One region of the Halioglobus sp. HI00S01 genome, then DNA from elsewhere that is predicted to be linked to it. Evidence: predicted binding sites of a transcription regulator. Region 1 holds the regulator's gene; each other region holds the start of a gene.
The links. Region 1 encodes sigma-54, which starts transcription at its own class of promoters, with help from an activator protein. Its sites were predicted from a motif close to TGGCACANNNNTTGCNNT; they were not measured.
Positions count from the first base shown of each region.

Region 1 (2,223 bases):
CCATGGCCGGCGCGTAACTTTTTCCCGCAGGTAGCCCGCCGTCATCTAGACCAACCTCTTGCGTTCGTTCGACGGAGGAATCAGCAGGGTGTCGCGATACTTGGCGATGGTGCGCCTGGCGACTTTAATCCCCTGTTCCTCCAGCAGCTGGGTGATCTTATTATCACTCAGTGGTTTGCGCGGATTCTCAGCCGCGACCAGTTTTTTGATAAGGGCGCGAATAGCGGTGGAGGAGCATTCTCCCCCGGCCGTCGTGGCCACATGACTGGAGAAGAAGTACTTCAATTCGAAAATGCCGCGAGGTGTGTGCATGTACTTCTGGGTGGTGACCCGGGATATTGTTGACTCGTGCATTTCCACTGCCTCGGCGATATCGTGCAGCACCAGTGGCTTCATGGCTTCTTCGCCATATTCCAGAAAATTGCGCTGATGTTCGACAATTTTCGTGGCAACTTTCATCAGAGTTTCGTTGCGACTCTGCAGGCTCTTCAAAAACCAGCGCGCTTCCTGCAGGTTGTCCTTGAGATAAGTGTTGTCTGCACTGTTATCGGCGCGCTTGATGAGGCTGGCATACTCCGCGTTGATACGCAGTCGCGGGGCGATGTCCGGGTTGAGTTCCACCAGCCAGCGGCCGTCTTTCTTGCTCACGAATACATCCGGAACAACGTATTCGACTTCGCTCGGAGCGAAGGTTTCCCCGGGGTTGGGGTCCAGGGTCTGAATCAGCCCCAACACGTCTTTCAGTTGCTCTTCCTTCAGTCGTGTGCGGCGCATGATCTGGCTGAAATCGCCGCTGGCGAGTTGACCGAGATGGCGATTCAGTATTTGCCGGGCTTGTTCAAGGTAGGGGGTGTCAGCCGGTAGCTGCTGTAGCTGCACCAGAAGACACTCCTGCAGGTCGCGCGTGCAAACCCCGGCAGGCTCGAACTGCTGCAGCATATGCAGCACTGCGACAACCTCGTCCTCATCGATCTCCAGTTCATGCCCCTGCAGCGACTGATGGATGTCTTCAACACTTAACATCAGTCGCCCGTTGTCGTCCGTGGCATCGATGATCGCAAGCGCTATCACTCGGTCGGTGTCCGATAGCCGGCTCAGGCCAAGCTGCCATAGCAGATGCTCCTGCAGCGACTGGCGCGCACCGCCGCGGGTTTCAAAGTCGCTGCCGGGAACGTCCTCGGGAGGGGGTGGCGGGGCTGAGCCGGAGGGCAGTAGGTCCTCCCACTGGGTGTCTACGGGCAGGTCGTCCGGCAGGGTCGCCGAAGCGGTATCCTGGGGAGTGTTTTCCCCTGCGGTAGCGGTTTGCTCCAGGTTTTCGAGGGGGCCGTCGTGGCTGGGGGTGCTATCGGTGTCAGGGGGGCTGTCTACCGGCCCCGGCTCGTCTTCGCCGGCTTCCAGCAGGGGGTTGTTATCCAGCGCCTGTTGAATCTCCTGTTGTAAATCCACGGTCGACAGCTGCAGCAGGCGTATTGCCTGTTGCAATTGGGGGGTCATGGTCAGCTGCTGGCCCAGCTTTAACTGCAGCGATTGTTTCATGAGTGGATTTTGCGCCCTCAGGTGCACTTCGAGAGGTGCACTTCGAGAGGTGCACCGTGCTATACATCGAGAAGAAGTGTAGCTTCCCGCTGACGGGGGTGGCAAGGTTGTGGCGCGAAATTTGCTTGTTGACATGTGCCCCCAAAAGGGACAAGGGCTATAGCGAGAATTGTTCGCCCAGATAGATGTCGCGAACGCGCTGGTTGGACAGCACATCATTGGCGGTGCCAGAGGCGATAATATGCCCCTCGCCGACAATAAAGGCCTTTTCGCAGATATCGAGGGTATCCCTGACGTTGTGGTCGGTAATCAGTACGCCGATACCGCGGTCACGCAGATGCGTAATAATGTGCTTGATGTCATTCACAGAAATCGGATCGACGCCGGCGAAGGGTTCATCAAGCAGGATGAAGTCGGGCTCGGTGGCCAGGGCTCTGGCGATTTCAATGCGTCGCCGCTCGCCGCCGGACAAGGCCTGCCCGAGGCTGTCCCGTAAATGCTGGACATTAAACTCCTCGAGCAGCTGGTCGCAGCGCTCCCGGCGCTGGGCCCGGTTGAGGTCCGGCCGGGTTTCCAGGATTGACATAATGTTGTCGGTGACGGTGAGCTTGCGGAAAATGGACGCTTCCTGGGGCAGATAACCGATGCCGTGGCGGGCCCGCTCGTGCATTGAGAGTGGGGTAATGT
Region 1 covers NZ_LWEE01000015.1:273,937-276,159, reverse strand. The annotation lists gene A3709_RS04320 (RNA polymerase factor sigma-54) at 46-1,536, opposite strand; gene lptB (LPS export ABC transporter ATP-binding protein) at 1,694-2,223, opposite strand, start outside.

Region 2 (2,223 bases), on a different contig from region 1:
TATTGGCCGTGGGCTGGTCGGGGCTTGTAGCAAAGCTGGGCAGTGGTTCACTGTCATTGAGGTGTGCGCATAGTGTGAGCAGGTCAGGTGCACCGAGGAGGGCTATGTCATCGACGACGCTGGCAGTGGCTGCGCAGCTCAGCGGTACTATCAGGGGCCGGTTGCATGCGCTCGCGGCAAGCGCGGCGCAAACAATGCCCGTGACCGGTTGTAAGCCGCCGTCCAGTGCCAGTTCTCCAAGACATTCGCAGTGATCCAGCTTGTGCCCCGGCAGCTGCCCGGAGGCCACCAGAATACCCAGTGCAATAGGCAGATCGAAGCGCCCGCCTTCCTTGGGCAGGTCGGCCGGGGCGAGATTGACGGTAATTCGGCGATCAGGGAATTCGAAGTGGGAGTTGAGAATAGCCGAGCGAACCCGGTCTTTGCTCTCACGGACAGCGGTCTCGGGCATGCCGACGATGTGAAACGCAGGCAGCCCGTTGGAGAGATGGGTTTCGACCCGAACAGGTGGCGCCGAGAGCCCCACCAGGGCGCGGCTGTGAACAATTGATAGTTCCATGGCTCATCCTTGAGCGCGGGGCTGTTCAGATAGGTGAAAAGGCCTCAGGGGCCCTCGGACAGGGCTTCCAGTTCGGTGGTCAATTGGGCGAGTTCGGATTCGAGTTCCGCTACCCTTTCGCGAGTGCGTCTGAGAATCTCCGCCTGCACATCAAACTCTTCCCGGCTCACGACATCCAGTCTATTCAACGCTCCCTGTGCCAGCGTCTTGACGCCTTTGTCGACCTCATCGCGCAGGCCGGACTGGCCCACCATGTCGCCGACTTTTTGGAGGACGTCCCAGGGGGGGGGAGGGGGTTTGATCGCCATGTGCCTGCCTTTTCGCTATGCCTTTGCTGCAGATTCTAGAGGATTTCCCGGGGTATACCCAGATCAGAAGCGTCCACGGGTGGCGATTTCTAGTGCGCTTTCCAGTGTGCGTCATTTTGGTGCACCAAGATGGTGCGCGTGACAACTTTGGTGCGCGCGCGGTGCCTTCTTGATGCAGGAATACTGCTTCAGGTGCGTCGGTTTATTGTTAAGTAATTGATATTAATAACTAATAAAGACTTTGGCACACCATCTGCAATAATTCGGGTGGATTTGTATAGCGCGCACAACGTGCCCGAAATTAGACGAAGCAATACCAATCTGACACTCAAAACGACTTTTTGGAGATTTGGAACATGTTGAAAAAAGTACTTCCCGCTGCCGTTGCCGCCTCGCTGCTGGCTGGCGCGACTGCAACTACAGTACAAGCGGCTGAAATCAGCGCCAATGTAGCCCTGACCAGCGACTACCGTTTCCGCGGTATTTCCCAGTCCGACGAAAGCATCGCCCTGCAGGGTGGCTTCGACCTGGCGTTCGATAACGGCATCTACGTTGGTACCTGGGGTTCGTCCGTAGACTTCGATTCCAATGACGGCTTCGACGGCTCTCTGGAACTGGACTACTACGTGGGCTGGGGCATGGACATTGGCGAGAACTCCGCCATTGACGTGGGCTACCTGTACTACGATTACCCCGGAGATGATGGCGCCGAGGGCGACTACCAGGAGCTCTACGGTTCCTTCTCATTCTACGATTTCACCGTGGGCATGGCGTACTCTGACGACTATTACGGCGAGACCGATACTTTCTTCTACTACTACGCTGACTACAGCCTGGGCCTGGGAGAGAACTTCTCCCTGGACTTCCACGTTGGCTTCAACGATCTGGAAGAAGATGGTGGCTTCCTGGCAACCAGCGAAGATTCCTACACCGATTACTCTGTTGCCCTGAGCACTTCCTGGCTGGCCGTTGACTGGTCCATCGCCTACGTGGGCACCACTCTGGATGAAGAAGACGTGTTCGACACCGATTGGGGCGAAGACACTGTTGTATTCACCGTTTCCAAGAGCATGTAAGCACGTTTGAAGGCTTATCCCATGGCGCCCCCAGCGGGCGCCATTTAAGAACTCCAGGAGAGAAACATGAAACTAATCACGGCTATTGTGAAGCCCTTTAAGCTGGACGACGTGCGCGAAGCATTGTCAGAAATCGGCGTGCAGGGCATCACCGTGACTGAAGTAAAAGGTTTTGGCCGCCAGAAGGGACACACTGAGTTGTACCGTGGCGCGGAGTACGTTGTCGACTTCCTGCCGAAGGTGAAGATCGAAGTGGCCGTTGCCGACAGCGTAGTCGACC
Region 2 covers NZ_LWEE01000110.1:246,285-248,507, reverse strand. The annotation lists gene A3709_RS13960 (YifB family Mg chelatase-like AAA ATPase) at 1-559, opposite strand, end outside; gene A3709_RS13955 (accessory factor UbiK family protein) at 604-867, opposite strand; gene A3709_RS13950 (TorF family putative porin) at 1,224-1,943, shown strand; gene glnK (P-II family nitrogen regulator) at 2,010-2,223, shown strand, end outside.
Region 2: a site for sigma-54 is predicted at 1,110-1,127, ahead of A3709_RS13950 (TorF family putative porin). Genes of this name have one in related genera too.

Region 3 (2,223 bases), on a different contig from region 1:
GCCGTCCATGTCCAGGGCAAATGCTCCACACACCGTAGAAATATCGTCGTCGATACGCTTGCTGATCTTGTAGGCGCGAAACAGAGTGCTTGCGTGTCGCCGCGGCACATGAATGCGCTCAATGAATTCGCCTTTGCCTAGCACAGTCCGCCGATAGCCTACAAAAAAGGTATCGAGCGGCACTGACCTGCGTTGCTCCCCACAGCGCAGGATTACGCTGGCATTCAGCGCCAGCAGCACAGGCGGCATGTCGCCAATCGGCGAGGCGTTGCCGATGTTGCCGCCAATGGTGCCCTGATTGCGAATCTGTTTGGAGCCCAGTCGCTCCAGTAATTCGTGCAATTCTGGCCACTGATGCAGCAACAGAGGTGCACTGTCGCTGTAAGTGACCGCTGCGCCAATGTCGAGGTGGTTCGAAGTCTCTTGTATGTCGGTCAGGTCCGTGGCGCGCCCGGTATGAATGAGCGTGGTGATCGTTGCCAGTGATTGGGTCAACTCCAGGCTGAGGTCCGTGGCACCTGCCACCAGTCGGGCATCGGGGTGCTGTAGGTAGAGCGCTGCCAGTTCAGCCGACGATTGTGGGGCGAAATAGCGATGATTGTCTCCCTGCAGGTCCGCAGGGACTTGCGCCATTGCCGCGAGTGTCCCTCTGACATTGTGGGGGGGCTGGTCATGCGTTGCCTCGAGAGCCGGATCGTACATAGCCACAGCAGCATCCAAGATGGGGCGGTAGCCGGTGCAGCGGCACAGGTTGCCGCCAAGGGATTCGAGAATTTCCTGCCGATCCGGTTGCGCGTGGTTCTGATAATGGGCGTATAGCGACATGACGAAGCCAGGCGTACAGAAGCCGCACTGTGATCCATGGCACTCCACCATGGCCTCTTGCGCAGGGTGAAGATCGCCATCTGCTGCCAGGTCCTCGACAGTGAGCAGCTGCTGGCCGTGGAGGCTGCCAATCGGCGTAATGCAGGCGTTGATGCTGCGGTACTGCAGTTGATTATCCGCCGATACTCGCGCGACCACCACGGTGCATGCACCGCAATCGCCAGAGGCGCAGCCCTCCTTGGTGCCGGTGCGACCCAGGTGGTCACGCAGGTAGTCCAGCACGGTGGTGTTGGGGTCTATGTCGTCAATTCGATGCTCGATCGAATTGAGTAAAAATGTAATCACGAGAGGCTCTGTAAAAAGTTAACACAAGTGTCAGGAATAATAGCAAATTTCGTGCCCGCCTGACAGTTGTCAGCCACTATGGGACCATATTCGTAAAGATTGGCTCGGTTCAGGGCACAATTTAACCGCAGGCCAAATATTTCTGACATAAGTGTCAGCTTTTATGCCGACAGTGTGCCCCAATCCGGTGCGACGCTGCGCTCTTTTAGCGCCTGAGCAAGGCGCGTAGCCCCTAGACGAAGGCGAATTTGGCCAGAAATATAGCTGCCAGGAACCAGGCGCCGAAGCTGACCTCGTCGGTTCTGCCAACAATGACCTTTACTGCCACATAAGTAATAAAGCCTACGGCAATGCCATTGGCAATTGAGAATGACAGCGGAATCATGATTGTGGTGAGTAGTGCAGGTAAAAGCTCGGTGGCGTCGTCCCAGTTCAGGCCCTTGAGGCCCGAAAGCATTAGTAGCGCTACATACACGAGCGCGCCGGCGGTGGCAAAGGCGGGGACCATACCTGCCAGGGGTGCGAAGAACATTGCCAACAGGAATAGCGCGCCTACCGTGATCGCCGTGAGGCCGGTGCGACCGCCCGCGGCCACGCCTGCTGCGCTCTCGACGTAGCTGGTCACCGGCGCACAGCCAAGAAAGGCGCCTGCCACGCTGGCGCCGCTGTCGGCCTTGAGTGCGCGGTCAATGTTCTTGATTTCGCCCTGGTCATTGACGAGACCGGCGCGGGTTGCGACGCCCATCAGTGTTCCCGATGTATCGAACAGATTGACGAACAGGATGGCGATAATCACGCTGACCATGGCTATATCGAGTGCGCCGAGGATATCCAGCTCGAACAGTAAGGGGCTCATATCCGGCGGGGGGGCGATGAATCCGCTGTAAGTCACCAATCCGGTGGCCAGTCCCAGCAGCGTCACCGTTAATATTCCGATCATAATCGCGCCAGGCACCTGGCGAACTGAGAGAGCGGCTATCAGTATAAAACCGATGCCGGCCAGCAGGGTCTCCGGCTGAGTGAAGTCACCCAGCGAGAGCAGTGTGGCGGGAT
Region 3 covers NZ_LWEE01000110.1:355,275-357,497, reverse strand. The annotation lists gene xdhA (xanthine dehydrogenase small subunit) at 1-1,170, opposite strand, end outside; gene A3709_RS14435 (NCS2 family permease) at 1,403-2,223, opposite strand, start outside.
Region 3: a site for sigma-54 is predicted at 1,210-1,227, ahead of xdhA (xanthine dehydrogenase small subunit). Genes of this name have one in related genera too.